Regions from separate parts of the Amycolatopsis australiensis genome, predicted to be linked through region 2. Evidence: riboswitches for the same ligand, from Rfam matches in the RefSeq annotation. Region 2 holds a riboswitch; the other holds the start of a gene.
What was found. Region 2 has a riboswitch for glycine ahead of gcvP (aminomethyl-transferring glycine dehydrogenase). Riboswitches for the same ligand answer to the same signal wherever they lie in the genome.
Positions count from the first base shown of each region.

Region 1: linked by a shared signal. The riboswitch ahead of BT341_RS25945 (NAD-dependent epimerase/dehydratase family protein) and the one ahead of gcvP (aminomethyl-transferring glycine dehydrogenase) in region 2 are both predicted to bind glycine.

Region 1 is NZ_FPJG01000006.1:5,257,845-5,264,841, reverse strand. Features, by position in the region: gene BT341_RS25955 (GtrA family protein) at 35-541, shown strand; gene BT341_RS25950 (glycosyltransferase family 2 protein) at 465-2,645, opposite strand; gene BT341_RS25945 (NAD-dependent epimerase/dehydratase family protein) at 2,642-3,577, opposite strand; glycine riboswitch at 3,934-4,032, opposite strand; gene BT341_RS25940 (MerR family transcriptional regulator) at 4,075-4,653, opposite strand; gene BT341_RS25935 (TetR/AcrR family transcriptional regulator) at 4,953-5,564, shown strand; gene trxA (thioredoxin) at 5,545-5,880, opposite strand; gene BT341_RS25925 (MerR family transcriptional regulator) at 5,892-6,287, opposite strand; gene BT341_RS25920 (bifunctional nuclease family protein) at 6,329-6,802, opposite strand.
Region 2 is NZ_FPJG01000006.1:8,277,035-8,284,031, forward strand. Features, by position in the region: gene gcvP (aminomethyl-transferring glycine dehydrogenase) at 1-1,931, opposite strand, end outside; glycine riboswitch at 2,066-2,159, opposite strand; gene BT341_RS39505 (helix-turn-helix domain-containing protein) at 2,352-3,644, opposite strand; gene BT341_RS39510 (hypothetical protein) at 3,717-3,914, shown strand; gene BT341_RS39515 (cyclase family protein) at 3,911-4,867, opposite strand; gene BT341_RS39520 (3-oxoacyl-ACP reductase) at 4,867-5,634, opposite strand; gene BT341_RS39525 (aldehyde dehydrogenase family protein) at 5,634-6,997, opposite strand, start outside; gene BT341_RS39530 (gamma-glutamyl-gamma-aminobutyrate hydrolase family protein) at 6,995-6,997, opposite strand, start outside.

The sequences.
Region 1 (6,997 bases), 3.0 Mb from region 2:
GGCGGCGCGCCGGGTCCGCGGGGAGGATGGGGGCATGACGACCGTAACCAACGGCGTGCGACCTCGCACAACGGACACCCGGGCGACGAAAGGCCGCCGCGGCTGGGCCCGGCTCGCGCGCGCCGCCACGACGTCGGTCGCCGCGACGGTCCTGAGCCAGGTCGTGCTGCTGGCCGTCCTCACCGCGGGCGGGGTGCCCGCGGTGGCGAGCACGCTGGCCTGGGCGGCCGGCGCGGTGCTGAACTTCGTGGTCACCCGCCGCTGGGTGTGGGGCCGCACCGGACGCCCGCGCGTCCGCCGCGAACTGCTGCCGTACCTGGTCGTCATCGGGCTCGGCGGGCTCGCGTCGATCGGGCTGACGACCCTGTCCGGCGCGCTGCTGGCCCCGCTGCGGCTGCCGCACTTCTGGTGGGTCGTGCTCGTCGACGGCGCGTACGTGGCCAGTTACGCGCTGGTGTTCGTCGTCAAGTTCGCGCTGCTCGACCGGCTCGTGTTCGGCCGCGGCGCAGCACGTACCCCCGCCACCACGTCCCGGTCATGACCCGGGCGTAGTTGGCGCCGTAGACCAGGCTGCCGCCCTTCTTGCTCTTCCCCGCCTTGCGCAGCCGCATGCTCATCGGCAGCTCGACGACCCGCGCGCCCCGCGCGGTGACGCCCAGCAGCAGCTCCGAGGACTGGTACTGCGGCTCGTGGAGCGGAACCGAGCAGGCCAGCTCGGCCCGCATCGCGCGGAAGCCGAAGGACGTGTCGGTGATCCGCCGCCCGGTCAGCACCGACGCCAGCGCCGCGAACACGCGCACGCCGAGCCACCGGACGCGGCTGTCGGCTTCCTCGTGCCCGAGCCGCCGGGACCCGGTGACGAAGTCGGCGTCGCCCTCGGCCACCGGCCGCACCAGGGTTTCGAGCTCGCTGTTGTCGTACTGGCCGTCCGCGTCGGTCGTGACGACGTACTCGGCGCCGGACCCGGCCGCCAGGTGGTAGCCGAGGCGCAGCGCGGCGCCCTGCCCGCGGTTGCGGGGCGCGACGCACACGTACGCGCCGTGGTCTTCGGCGATCGTGGCCGTGTCGTCGGTGGCGCCGTCGACCACGACGAGCACGTCGACCGGCATCCCGAGGCACTGGTCCGGCATCTTCTCCAGGACTTCGCCGATGCCGCCGGCTTCGTTGTAGGCGGCGATGACGACGGTCAGCGGGGCCAGCTTCAGACCGGGGTGACGGGCGCGGAAGTCGTCGAGCGCGCCCGCGTCGACGTCGTCGGGGAAGGCAGCGAGCCGTTTGCGGCCGGCCGAGGTCAGCGTGGTGAAGCCGAGTGCCCCGGCGATCGGCAGGAGGACGAGCGCCGGGAGCTGGTAGCGCCAGGAGAACTGGAACACCGCCGAGGCGAACAGCAGCACGATCCCGCTGGACGCCGCCAGCAGCGCGCCTGCCTGCGCGCGGTCGAGGGGTTTCTTGCGGCGGACCACCGTGACCAGGCCGAGCAGGGCGCCGATGCCGAGCACCCCGCCGGAAACGTATCCGCCGCCCAGCTGGTAGTCGCGGAGGATCTTCGCGAGCGGCTGGTCGACGCTCGCGACGACACCGTCGTTCTGCAGCGTGACCAGGTCGATCAGCGACTGGTCGGCCCACTGCGGGTAGCTCGGCTGGAACTGCCACCGGTCGAGGGGGACGTCGGTCGGGTCCTGTTCGCGCGTCCAGGCGAAACTCTTGGCGAAGTCGTTCAGGACCGCTTCGGCGACGTCGCGGGGCTGCGCTTTCAGGACGCCGATCGCGAACTCGTGGGCGAGCGCGGCCTTGTCCGCGCCGGGCGGCAGCGGTCCGGGCCAGTTCGGGTCGAGGTCGGCGTGCGTGTAGTTGTCCACCAGCCGCTTCTCGCGCGGTTCGGCCGGGCAGAACACCATCAGCGCCGGGTCGAGGTGGAGGTTCGCGCAGTCGGCGACGGCGGCGGTGCGGCCGTAGAGCATGTTCCCGGACGGGCCGGTGAGCCCCCACTTGCCGGTTTCGGCGTGCACCCGCGCCGAGTACGGCACGAGCACCGCGAGCAGGCCGAGCAGGCCGGCGCCGGCCCGCCGCCAGCCGGTCCAGTGCCGCCACGCTCCCCCGGCGACGACGAGGAACACCAGCAGCGGCAGGGCGAGCGAGATCCCGACGAGCCGGGTCAGCACGCCGAAGCCGAGCAGCAGCCCCGCCGCGCCGGCGCGCTTCCAGCCGGGCGTGCCCCGGCCGAGCAGCAGCCACAGCAGCCCGAGCAGCACCGCCTCGAACGTCACCTCGGACATGATGTTCTGCTCGATCTGCAGCTGGTAGGCGTCGAGCAGCACGGGCGCCGCGGCGAGCGCGCCGACCCAGGGCCGGCCGCCGAGGCGCAGGACGAGCCCGTACGTCCCGATCGCGATGAGCACGCCGCCGGCGTGCTGGACGGCCGCGACCCAGGCGAGGCCGCCGACCGCCAGGAGCGGGCGCAGGACCAGGTCGTAGCCGATGGGGTCGAGCTGGTCGGCACGCAGCGCGTGCAGGTTGTCGATGTAGCGGAAGGAGTCGATGAACAGCAGCGCGGGCCGGTAGGCGAGCCAGGTCAGGACCCGGAGAGTGATCGCCGGGACGAGGAGCAGCAGGAGCGGCCAGTGGCGGCGCAGGAACGCGCTCACGACGCGGCGAGGCCGGAGAAGTACTTCCACGCCGTGGCCAGGCCGTCGGTCAGCGAGACCTCCGGCCGGTAGCCGATGGTGTCTGCGCTGGCCGAGACGTCGACGACGACCGCGGGCATCTCGCCCGCCGGCGCTTCGACGTGCTCGACCGGCAGCTCGGCGCCGGTCACCTCGCGCACGGCTTCGATCATCTCGAGCACGGACACCGAGTGTCCGGCGCCGACGATCGCGCGGCCGGTGTAGCCGCTGTCGAAGGCCAAGAGGATGGCGCGGACGACGTCGTCGACGTGCACGAGGTCGCGCCGCTGCCGTCCGTCGCCGTAGACCTCGACTCCGGTGCCGGCCAGTGCGGCGCGCATCATGCGGGGCACGAAACTGTCCTTGTGGGACATTCCGGGGCCGTAGACGTTGGTGAACCGCAAGACACACGTCGTCATGCCGTACGCGCCCGCGTAGCCGGAGAGCAGCATTTCGCACGCGGCCTTGGTGGCGCCGTACGGGGTCAGCGGCCGTAGTGGCAGGTCGGGCGTGATGGTGGCGGTGCCGACGTCGCCGATGACCGCGTTGGTGGAGGCGAGCAGGAACTTGGGCACGTCGTGGCGGCGGGCGAGTTCGAGCAGTTCCTGGGTGACGAGGACGTTGTCGGCGAAGGTGTCTTCGGGCAGCTCGACCGAGCGGAGCACCGACGTCAGCGCGGCGAGGTGGACGATCCCGGCCGTCTCGCGGGTCACGGCTGCTTCGCGGACGGCGGCGTCGCGGAGGTCGCCGGTGACGACGCGGACGCCGTCGGTGTCGTCGGGGAAGGGCACGCGGTCGACGACGGTGACGGGGACGCCCCGCCGCCGGAAGGCGCGCACGGCGGCCCGGCCGATGAAGCCGCTGCCGCCGGTCACGACGACGGAGGTCCGATCAGCACCGTGCGCTCTAGCCATGGCGGTCAACCTACCCGGCGTTCCTGTGCGCCCCGCGCAAGGGCCGACAGCGCACGAACGATCCACAGTGGACCAGCAAACCGGCTCACCCGGCGCCTTCGGCCGGAAGGCGACCACGGCCGGGAGTCCGGGGGCGGAGCCCCCGGGCGGGGCGTGGCGGTTGCACCCCCACAGAACACGACGGAAGGTTGACGGCGAGCGCACTCCGCGAGCACGGGTCGCCGAACCTGACGCCCTCCCCGCTCTGTCCGTACCCCGTGTGGGGCGCCTGAGAGTTTCGCCCGCAGGTTGAGCCGGGCTTGCACCGTCGGCGGGGCCGCCAGGTTGTGTCCTGGCGAACCGCTTTCCAGAGGCGTCTCGTCCGCGCGGTCCAGGGTGCCTGAGAGGTTCCGGGGAGGATTTGCTCCTTCGGCGCCGAGCTCAGTATGAGGCTCGGTCTCTCCCGCGCGGATTCGTCGACCGCGCCGATGACCTTACCCGGTCGGCCGGGGCGGTGATCACCCGGTCCGGCGGGCGTTGCGGCGCTGGGTGAGTTCGTCGGGTTCGTGGGTTTCGACGATGCCGCCGTCGGCGCGTTCGGCGGGGAATTCGTGGATGGTTCCGCTGATTTCCTGCATGGCGCCGCTGACCGCGATGCCGAAGACGCCTTGGCCGCCTTGGAGGAGGTCGACGATCTCTTCGGGTGAGGTGCACTCGTAGACGGTGGTGCCGTCGGAGAAGAGGGTGACGCGGGCGAGGTCGCGGACTCCGCGCAGGCGTAGGTGGTCGACGGCGACGCGGATGTTCTGGAGGGAGACGCCGGTGTCGAGGAGCCGTTTGACGACTTTGAGGACCAGGATGTCCTTGAACGAGTACAGGCGCTGGGAGCCGGAGCCGTGTGCGGTGCGGATGCTGGGTGCGACCAGCTTCGTCCGGGCCCAGTAGTCGAGCTGGCGGTAGGTGATGCCGGCGATCTGGCACGCGGCCGGGCCGCGGTAGCCCACCAGCTCGTCGGGCAGCGAGTTGTCGGGGAACAGCTCACCCTGCTCGCCACTCGCGACCTCTACAGGCTGCTTCTCGGAACCAGCCTCGACCACGCAAGCCTCCCCTCGCCCGACCTGGCGGCCGGCGAATGACAGCCGGACGGTCCCAGGAGCGGGACCCGCCGGAGATCAATCGCCGCGGTCCGGCCCCAGACCGTGAATCACACCGTGGCGATTTACCTCCTTCGACGGTAAGCGCCCGGACAGTGCCGGTCAACGCGACGCGCGGCAAGCCGCAACGGTCGGATGACCGTTTGCGCCGTTCGCCGTACCCCGGACGGGCGGGTTCAAACTTCTTGCCTTGGTTTACTCAGCCGAGTAACGTCTTACTCATGTAAGTAAATCCCGCTCTCCTGGCGGAACTGGGGCTCAGCGACACCGAAGCGGCGCGCCGCGCGCAGATCATCGGGGCGACCATCGGCGTCATCGCGGACGTCGGCTACCGCCGGACCACGTTCGCCAGGATCAAGGACCGCGCCGGGCTGAGCAGCACCCGGCTGATCTCGTACCACTTCACGAACAAGGCCGGGCTGATGCAGGCCGTGCTGAGCACGGTGGTGGAGACGAAGAACGAGTTCCTGGCCGCGCGCACCGGCGGCGCCCTCGACCCGGCCGACCGCGCCGGCCACCTGCGGGCGCACATCGAGACGTCGATCGCGTTCCTGCGCGCCTACCCCGAATGCGTGCGGGTGCTGACCGAGCTGGCGGCCAACGCGGACGATGCCGACGGCTGGGTCATGACGAAGGTGCTGGTCGACGACATGCGGGTGCACGGGCTCGCCCGGCAGCTGCGGCAGGGCCAGGCCGAGGGCGTGTTCGGCGAGTTCACGCCCGAGGTGATGGCGATGTCGATCGCGCAGGCGATCGACGGGGTGGCCGCGGCTTACGCGGCCGACCCGTCGCTCGACCTGGAGAAGTACGGGCGGGAGGTGGCCGCCACCTTCGTCAAAGCGACGGCACCGTGAGGGCCCGGTCGAGCCGCTCTTCGATGCGGGCCTTCGGGAACGCGCCGACGATCGTCTCGACCGGCTCGCCGTCGCGGAACAGGATCATCGTCGGCAGCGACATGACCCGGTAGGACCTGGTCGTTTCCGGGTTCTCGTCGGCGTTGATCTTGCGCACCGCGAGCCGGCCGGCGCGCTCGGCCGCCAGCTGGGCCAGCACCGGCCCGACCATCCGGCACGGGCCGCACCAGGTGGCCCAGAACTCGACCAGCACGGGAACGTCGCTGCCGAGGACCTCGGCGAACGTCGCGTCGGTGACTTCGGTGACTTCGGACATGACAGGCTCCTTCACGGACGCGGGGAATCGGGCACGACACAGGGATCGGGTGCCTGCCGGGCCAGTGCGCCGGCGAGCTTCGCGGCCAGTTCGGACCGGATTCCCCCGAGCCGGGCGAGGAGCGCGTCCGCTTCTTCGAGCTTGCGGCGGTACACCTCGATCGAGCTCGCGCACGAGTCCCCGGTCTCGTGGCCGCTGCGCAGGCAGTCGACGAACGGGCGGGTCTCGTCCAGGGTCAGGCCGATCGTCTGCAGCGTCCGGATTTCCTTGACCAGCTGCAGGTCTTCCTCGTCGTACTCGCGATAGCCGTTCGCCGAGCGACGGGCCGCGAGGAGGCCCTGGGCCTCGTAAAACCGCAGCGCACGGGTGGTGACACCCGTGCGCTGCGCAAGCTCTCCGATCCGCATGCCCCGACGTTAGACGTTGACGTACGCGTCAAGGCAAGAGATCAGGTGTCGGCTCCCCGGAAGTCTTCGGGGGACACGGAGTCGAGGAACTCGCGGAACTTCTCGACCTCGTCTTCCTGCTCGTCCGGGATGATCAGGCCGGCCTCCTCCAGCACCGAGTCCACGGCGTGGATGGGGACGCCGATCCGCAGGGCCAGCGCGACCGAGTCGCTCGGCCGGGCGGACACCCTGATGTCGCCGTCGAAGACCAGCTCGGCGAAGAACGTGCCTTCCTTGAGGTCGGTGATCACGACCTGCTCGAGCTCCCGGCCGAGCGCTCCGATGACCTCTTTCAGCAGGTCATGCGTCAGCGGACGGGCGGGCCGGACTCCCTGCTGCTCCAAGGCGATGGCGGTGGCTTCCACCGAGCCGATCCAGATCGGCAGGTACCGTTCACCCTCGGTCTCCCGCAGCAACAAGATCGGCTGATTCGCGGGCAGCTCGACCCGCACACCGACGACGCGCATTTCGCTCATCGGGCTTCGCCTCCCTCTCGTGCACACGGGCGCAGGCGCCGGTCCGGCCGGGCACCGCCACTGTCGACGCTACCCGTCATCCCCGCCCTGTGCTCGCTGTCGAGACTATCTCGGTTCGCCTGCCGCAAACCCCTGCCTTCACGGTACGGCATGCGGCACCGAACATTCAGTCATTGACATGGGACCGCAAAGAGG
Region 2 (6,997 bases):
TCGTACACGCCGTGCGTGGACGGGTAGGTCACCATGATCGCGGCCAGGGTGTCCCGGTGCGCGTCCACCTTGGCCCGCAGGTCGGCCAGGTCGACGTTGCCCTCGTCGGTGCACTTGACGACGACCACGCGCATCCCGGCGAGCACCGCGGAGGCGGCGTTGGTCCCGTGCGCGGACGACGGGATCAGGCAGACGTCGCGGCCCTCGTCGCCGTTCGCGCGGTGGTACGCGCGGATCGCCAGCAGCCCGGCCAGCTCGCCCTGGCTGCCCGCGTTCGGCTGCAGCGACACCTTGTCGTAGCCGGTGACCTCGGCCAGCCACCCGGCGAGCTGCTCGACGAGCGTGTGGTAGCCCTCGGCGTCCTCGGCCGGCGCGAACGGGTGGATGCCGGCGAACTCGCGCCAGCTGATCGGCTCCATCTCGGTGGTGGCGTTGAGCTTCATCGTGCAGGAGCCGAGCGGGATCATGCCGCGGTCGAGCGCGTAGTCCTGGTCGGAAAGCTTGCGCAGGTAGCGCAGCATCGCCGTCTCGGAACGGTGGGTGCCGAAGACCTCATGGCCCATGAAGCCGCTTTCGCGGGCCAGGCCGTTCGGCAGCGCGACGCCGTCGCGGACCTCCGCGTCGACCCCGAACGCCTTCAGCACCTTCGCGGTGATGGCGGGCGTGCTGACCTCGTCGAAGGCGACGCGCACGTGGTCGGCGTCGACGTGGCCCAGGTTGATCCCGGCCTCGCGCGCGGCCGCGTGGACCTCGGCGGCCTGGCCCGGGACGTGGGCGACGACCGTGTCGAAGAAGGACTCGTGCACGACCTCGACGCCGGTCTCGCGCAGGGCGCCGGCGAAGCCCGCGGCGAGACCGTGGACGCGCTGGGCGATCTTCTTCAGGCCGTCCGGGCCGTGGTAGACCGCGTACATCGCGGCCAGCACGGCCGGGAGGACCTGCGCGGTGCAGATGTTGGACGTCGCCTTTTCGCGGCGGATGTGCTGTTCACGCGTCTGCAGCGCGAGGCGGTAGGCGGGGTTGCCGTCGGCGTCGACCGAGACGCCGACCAGGCGGCCCGGCAGCGACCGCTCGAGCCCGGAGCGGACGGCCATGTATCCGGCGTGCGGGCCGCCGTAGCCGAGCGGGACGCCGAAGCGCTGCGTCGAACCCGCGGCGACGTCGGCACCGAACTCGCCGGGCGAGGTGATCAGCGTCAGCGCGAGGAGGTCGGCGGCGACGGTGTACAGCGCGCCCGCGGCCTTCGCCGACTCCGAAACGGCCTGGTAGAAGCCACGGCCGCGGAGCACGCCGGATGCGCCGGGGTACTGCACGACGACGCCGAAGAACTCCTCCGGCAGGCCGGTGAGCAGGTCACGGACCTCGACCTCGATGCCGAGGGCCTCGACGCGCGTGCGGACCACGGCGATGGTCTGCGGCAGGCACTCGGCGTCGAGGACGACCTTGTTCGACTTCGACTTGGACGCGCGGCGCATCAGCGTGACGGCCTCGGCGACGGCGGTCGACTCGTCGAGCAGCGAGGCGTTCGCGGTGGCCAGGCCGGTCAGGTCGGCGACCATGGTCTGGAAGTTGAGGAGGGCTTCGAGACGGCCCTGCGAGATCTCCGGCTGGTAGGGCGTGTACGCGGTGTACCAGGCCGGGTTCTCGAGAACGTTGCGGCGGATGACGCCGGGCGTGACGGTGTCGGAGTAGCCGAGGCCGATCATCTGCGTCATCGGCCGGTTGCGCGCGGCGAGGGCACGCAGCTCGGCAGTGGCGTCCTCTTCGGACGCGGCGGGCGGCAGCCGCAGGTCACGGGTGGCGCGGATGGCACTCGGCACGGCGGCGCCGACGAGGGCGTCGAGGCTGCCGTACCCGCACTCGGCGAGCATCTTGGCCCGCTCGGCCTCGGCGGGGCCGATGTGGCGGGCGTCGAACTGCGTGGAAGTGATCGGGAGCTCCTCGGGCCGGGCACACAGCGGTGCGCTGGAACTCCCCCTCTGTCATGGCACCTGAGAGTTTCACCGCGTGTGACGCGGCTTTCACCTTGGGTGAGGCGCGGGTGCGCCTGCTTTCCAGAGTGGCCTCGCGCGAAGCGGTAGCAGGTACCTGAGAGATTCCGGGGAGTTTGCTCCTTCGGTGCCCCACCGGTTTCGTGGGGGCTCTCCCGCCTCGGCTCAACGGCCCGATCTGCAGTTGTGTGCTTACGGTACCCGGCGCGTTCGAGGCCCGTCTACTTCACCCCGGCAACGCCACATCAATCTTCGAGACCGCTTCGACACGCGCCCCAAGGTGGCCTTCGGTGCGTCACACGCACCCAAGGCGGCCTTCGGTGCGTCGGACGCAACCAAGGCCGCCTTGGGGCGCTCGGGTCAGGGCTGCCCGGCGACGCGCCGCAGCACGCGCCCGGCCAGCGCCGGCGGGCGGCGGACCCGGCCGGAGGGCAGGACCAGGCGTTTCAACGGCCCGCCCAGCGGCACCGGCGGCAGACCCGCGCCCAGCAGGACCTGCTCCACGATCTGCTCGGCGAACCACGCCACCGCGTCGTTGAGCCGGTCCAGCGAAGGACGGTCGCCGTCGAAGACGTCCTCGTCGGCCAGTGTCACCTCGAAGTACGCGCAGCCCGGCGGGACCGAGACCGCGTCCTCGATCGCGCGGGCACCGTCCAGCGGGTCGGCGAACCCGGCTTCGAGCAGCGGTTCCCGGTAGATGCGGGCGGCGCGGGCCCGCATGCGCGGCCCGTACCGGACCAGCACCGGGAGGCGGCCGGTGAGGTCCGGCACGGCCAGGCCGTGCAGCAGCATGATCGGCGGCACGGAGTGCACCAGCCGCGGCGCCGGCTCGGCCAGCTCGCGCGCGGTGATGCGGACGCGGTCGGCCATCGCGTCCGGCAGGCCGAAGTAGCGGAAGTCGACGTTGCCGAACCCGAGGCCGTCGGCGACCAGCGACGCGAGCAGCTCGCCGTACCCCCAGATCGGCGACAGCACCACGATCGGCGGCGCTGCGACGACCGGCGACGGCACGGGCGGCCGCGTCGCCTCCTGCTCGGGCACCTGGATGACCAGCCGCGGCGGCTCGTGCCAGTCGTGCACCTCGGCGACCCGCCAGTACAGCCCGAGGGGCCGCCACAGCTCGCCGAGGATCTCGTGCTCGATGATCCGGCGCACCTCGGCGTCGTCGTGGGGCAGGTCCCGCGGCGGCACGACGCCGACGTAGTGGTGGTAGGTGACGCGCACCTCGTCGCCGCGGGTCGCCGAGCGGATCCGCATCTCCCAGTCGATCGGCGACGCGGCGATCGCGTTGGCCACCTGCGTGCCCGGCGAGGAGTAGACGAGCGCGGTGGCCTGCCGGAGGAACCGCCCGGCCTGGTCGAGGCCCTCCCGCAGGGCCTTCGCGGCCTGCGCGACGTGCACCGGGCCGGCGAGGCTGTCGGGCAGGACACCGGCGACGCGCAGCAGCTCGGCTTCACCGAGCCCGGTGACCTCGGCGAGCTGTGCCCAGTGGTCGAAGACGGTCACCTTCGGCGCGTGCCGGTGTTCGATCCAGCTGCGCAGGGTGGACGTCGGGACGCCGATCCGGCGGGCGGCCTCGTCCAGGGAGAGCCCCTTCGCGCGGATGCCCGTCCGGACCGCTTCCGCCCACTCGCCGGCGCGCCAGTGCGTCACCTCGCAAAGCTAACGAAACCCGCTAGCTTTGCGCAGGGACGAAACGCCCATCGCGCCCCGACGCTGGTCACCATGACCACCACCGTCGTCACCCTCACGCTGCTCGTCGGCGCCGTCACCTTCGCCGCCGGGGCCTTCCTCGCCGCCGAAGTCGCCACCCGCATCCTGCGCCGCCGGGAGAGCGAGATCTCCGAAGAGCGCAAGAAGCTCAACGCCGCCTGGACGTACCTGCGGGAGGTCTACGGCGTCAAGAAACCGACCGGGCGTTAGAACGTGGCGATCGGGTTGACCGGGCTGCCGGACGTACCCGCGAAGCGGACCGGCGCGACGGCCAGCTGGAAGTCCCACTGGCCGAGCTCGGCAGCCGTCGACGCGCACGCCTCGAGGTCGCAGTTGTCGAGCAGCCACAGGCCCATCGCCACGAGGCCCACGGTGTGCACCGGCATCGCCAGGTCGTCGTACCCCGACGGCTGGACGTCCTGGGGAGTGTCGGCGCCGATCAGCGCGACTTCCCGTTCGTGCAGCCAGGGCAGGCAGGACGCGTGCCAGCCGGCCTGCGTGACGCCGCCGGATGCCCCGGCCTCGTGCCGGACGCGGCCGTAGCCGGTCCGCAGGAGCACCGCGTCACCGGTCCGGACCCGCACCCCCTGGCGGCGCTCGGCCGCCTCGAGATCGCCGGGGAACACTCCCTCACCCGGTTCCAGCCACGGCACCTCGCGGACTGCCGCGATGTCCAGCAGGACACCCCGCGTGACGATCCCGTTCGCCGCCGCCGTGACGGCTCCCCACGCCGATCCCGTCTCGGCGCCGACGAGCGAGTGCGGTCGCCCGTTGTACATCTTGCCGTCCCAGAAGATGTGGCACGGCGAGTCGACGTGGGTGATGGTGTTGCCGTGGAACAGGAATCCGAGGCGCTCGTTCGAATAGCCCCAGTGCCGGTCGTTGCGGAACCCGGGCAGCGGCATGTTCTCCGCGCCCGGCAGGTCGGCGAAGCACGGGCACGTCGTGGTCGACCGTTCCATCTCTTCCGGCACGGCCACCTCCCACGCGCACGACACGCTCCGGCCGTGGCGCACGGCCCGCGCCGCCGCCAGCCGGACGTCGTCGGTGATGTGGTTCAGCGTGCCGAGCTCGTCGTCGTCGCCCCACCGTCCCCAGTTCGACAGCGTGTCGAAGTACGCGAGCACGTCGTCCCGGGTGGGTGCCGGCCGCCCCGCCGTCATCAGAGCGGGGTGACGTACGCGCCGGAGATGCCGCCGTCGACCAGGAACTGCGACGCCGTGATGAAACTGGCGTCGTCGCTGGCCAGGAAGGCGACCGCGGCCGCGATCTCCTCGGGCTCGGCGAACCGGCCGACCGGCACGTGCACCAGGCGCCGCGCGGCGCGTTCCGGGTCCTTCGCGAACAGCTCCTTGAGCAGCGGCGTGTTCACCGGCCCCGGGCACAGCGCGTTGACGCGGATGTTCTCCCGGGCGAACTGCACCCCCAGCTCGCGGCTCATCGCCAGCACGCCGCCCTTGGACGCGGTGTAGGAGATCTGCGACGTCGCCGCGCCCATCACCGCCACGAACGACGCCGTGTTGATGATCGAACCGCGGCCTTGGCGCTGCATGTGCGGCAGGACGGCCTTGCAGCACAGGTACACCGAGGTCAGGTTGACGCGCTGGACCCGCTCCCACGCCTCGATGCCCGTGGTCAGGATCGAGTCGTCCTCCGGCGGCGAGATGCCGGCGTTGTTGAACGCGACGTCGACCGAGCCGAACTGCTCGACCGTGCTGTGGAACAGGTTCTCGACCTGCTCGGCGTCGGTGACGTCGGTCTGGATGAACGCGCCGCCGACCTCGTCGGCCGCGGCCTTGCCCGAATCCGGCGTCAGATCCGCGATGACGACCTTCGCGCCTTCGCTCGCCAGGCGGCGGGCCGAGGCGAGGCCGATGCCGCTCGCGCCGCCGGTGATCACCGCGACGCGGCCTTCGAAACGCTGGACCATTACTCCTCCGTGCTGAGAAAGACGTTCTTGGTTTCGGTGAACGCCGCCGCGGCGTCCGGGCCAAGCTCGCGGCCGAGGCCGGACTGCTTGAAGCCGCCGAACGGCGTCCAGTAGCGCACCGAAGAGTGCGAGTTCACCGACAGGTTGCCGGATTCGACGCCGCGCGCCACCCGGAACGCGCGGCCGGCGTCACGGGTCCAGATCGACCCGGACAGGCCGTACTCGGTGGCGTTGGCCATGCGGATGGCGTCGGCCTCTTCCGCGAACGGCACGACGGCGACGACCGGGCCGAAAACTTCCTCCGCCACGGCCGGGTGCCGCAGGTCGGGCGGGGTGAGGACGGTCGGCGGGAACCAGAAGCCGGGTCCGGTGGGCGCGCTGCCGCGGAAGGCGACGGGCGCGTCGTCCGGCACGTAGGAAGCCACCTTCTCGCGGTGCGCGGCCGAAATCAGCGGCCCCATCTCGGTCTTCTCTTCGGCGGGGTCGCCGACGACGACGCCGTGCACCGCCGGTTCGAGCAGTTCCATGAACCGGTCGTAGACGCTCGACTGCACCAGGATCAGCGACCGCGCGCAGCAGTCCTGCCCGGCGTTGTCGAAGACACCGTAGGGCGCGGTCGCGGCGGCCTTTTCCAGGTCGGAGTCGGCGAAGACGATGTTCGCGTTCTTGCCGCCCAGCTCCAGCGTCACGCGCTTCACCTGCGCGGCGCAGCCCGCCATGATCTGCTTGCCGACCTCGGTGGAGCCGGTGAAGACGACCTTCCGCACGGCCGGGTGATCCACGAACCGCTGTCCCACCACCGATCCCTTGCCGGGCAGCACCTGGAAGACGTCCTCCGGGATGCCCGCCTCGCGGGCGAGTTCACCCAGTCTGATGGCGGTCAGCGGCGTCAGCTCGGCGGGTTTGAGGACGACGGTGTTGCCGGCGGCCAGTGCGGGCGCGAAACCCCAGCCGGCGATGGGCATCGGGAAGTTCCACGGCACGATGACGCCGACCACGCCCAGTGGCTCTTGGAACGTGACGTTGACGCCGCCCGGCACCGGGATCTGCTTGCCGATCAGGCGTTCCGGTGCCGCGGAGTAGTAGTTCAGGACGTCGCGGACGTTGCCCGCCTCCCAGCGGGCGTTGCCGATCGTGTGCCCGGAGTTGGCGACCTCCAGCCGCGCGAGGTTCTCGATGTCGGCCTCGACGGCGTCGGCGAAGCGGCGAAGCAGCCGCGCGCGGTCGCCGGGCGTGACGTCACGCCACGCCGGGAACGCCGCCTGTGCGCGGGCGATCGCCGCGTCGGTCTCCTCGGCGCTGGCCAGGGGGACCGTCCGCACCACCTCCTCGGTGGCCGGGTTCAGGACGTCGAACGTGGTCA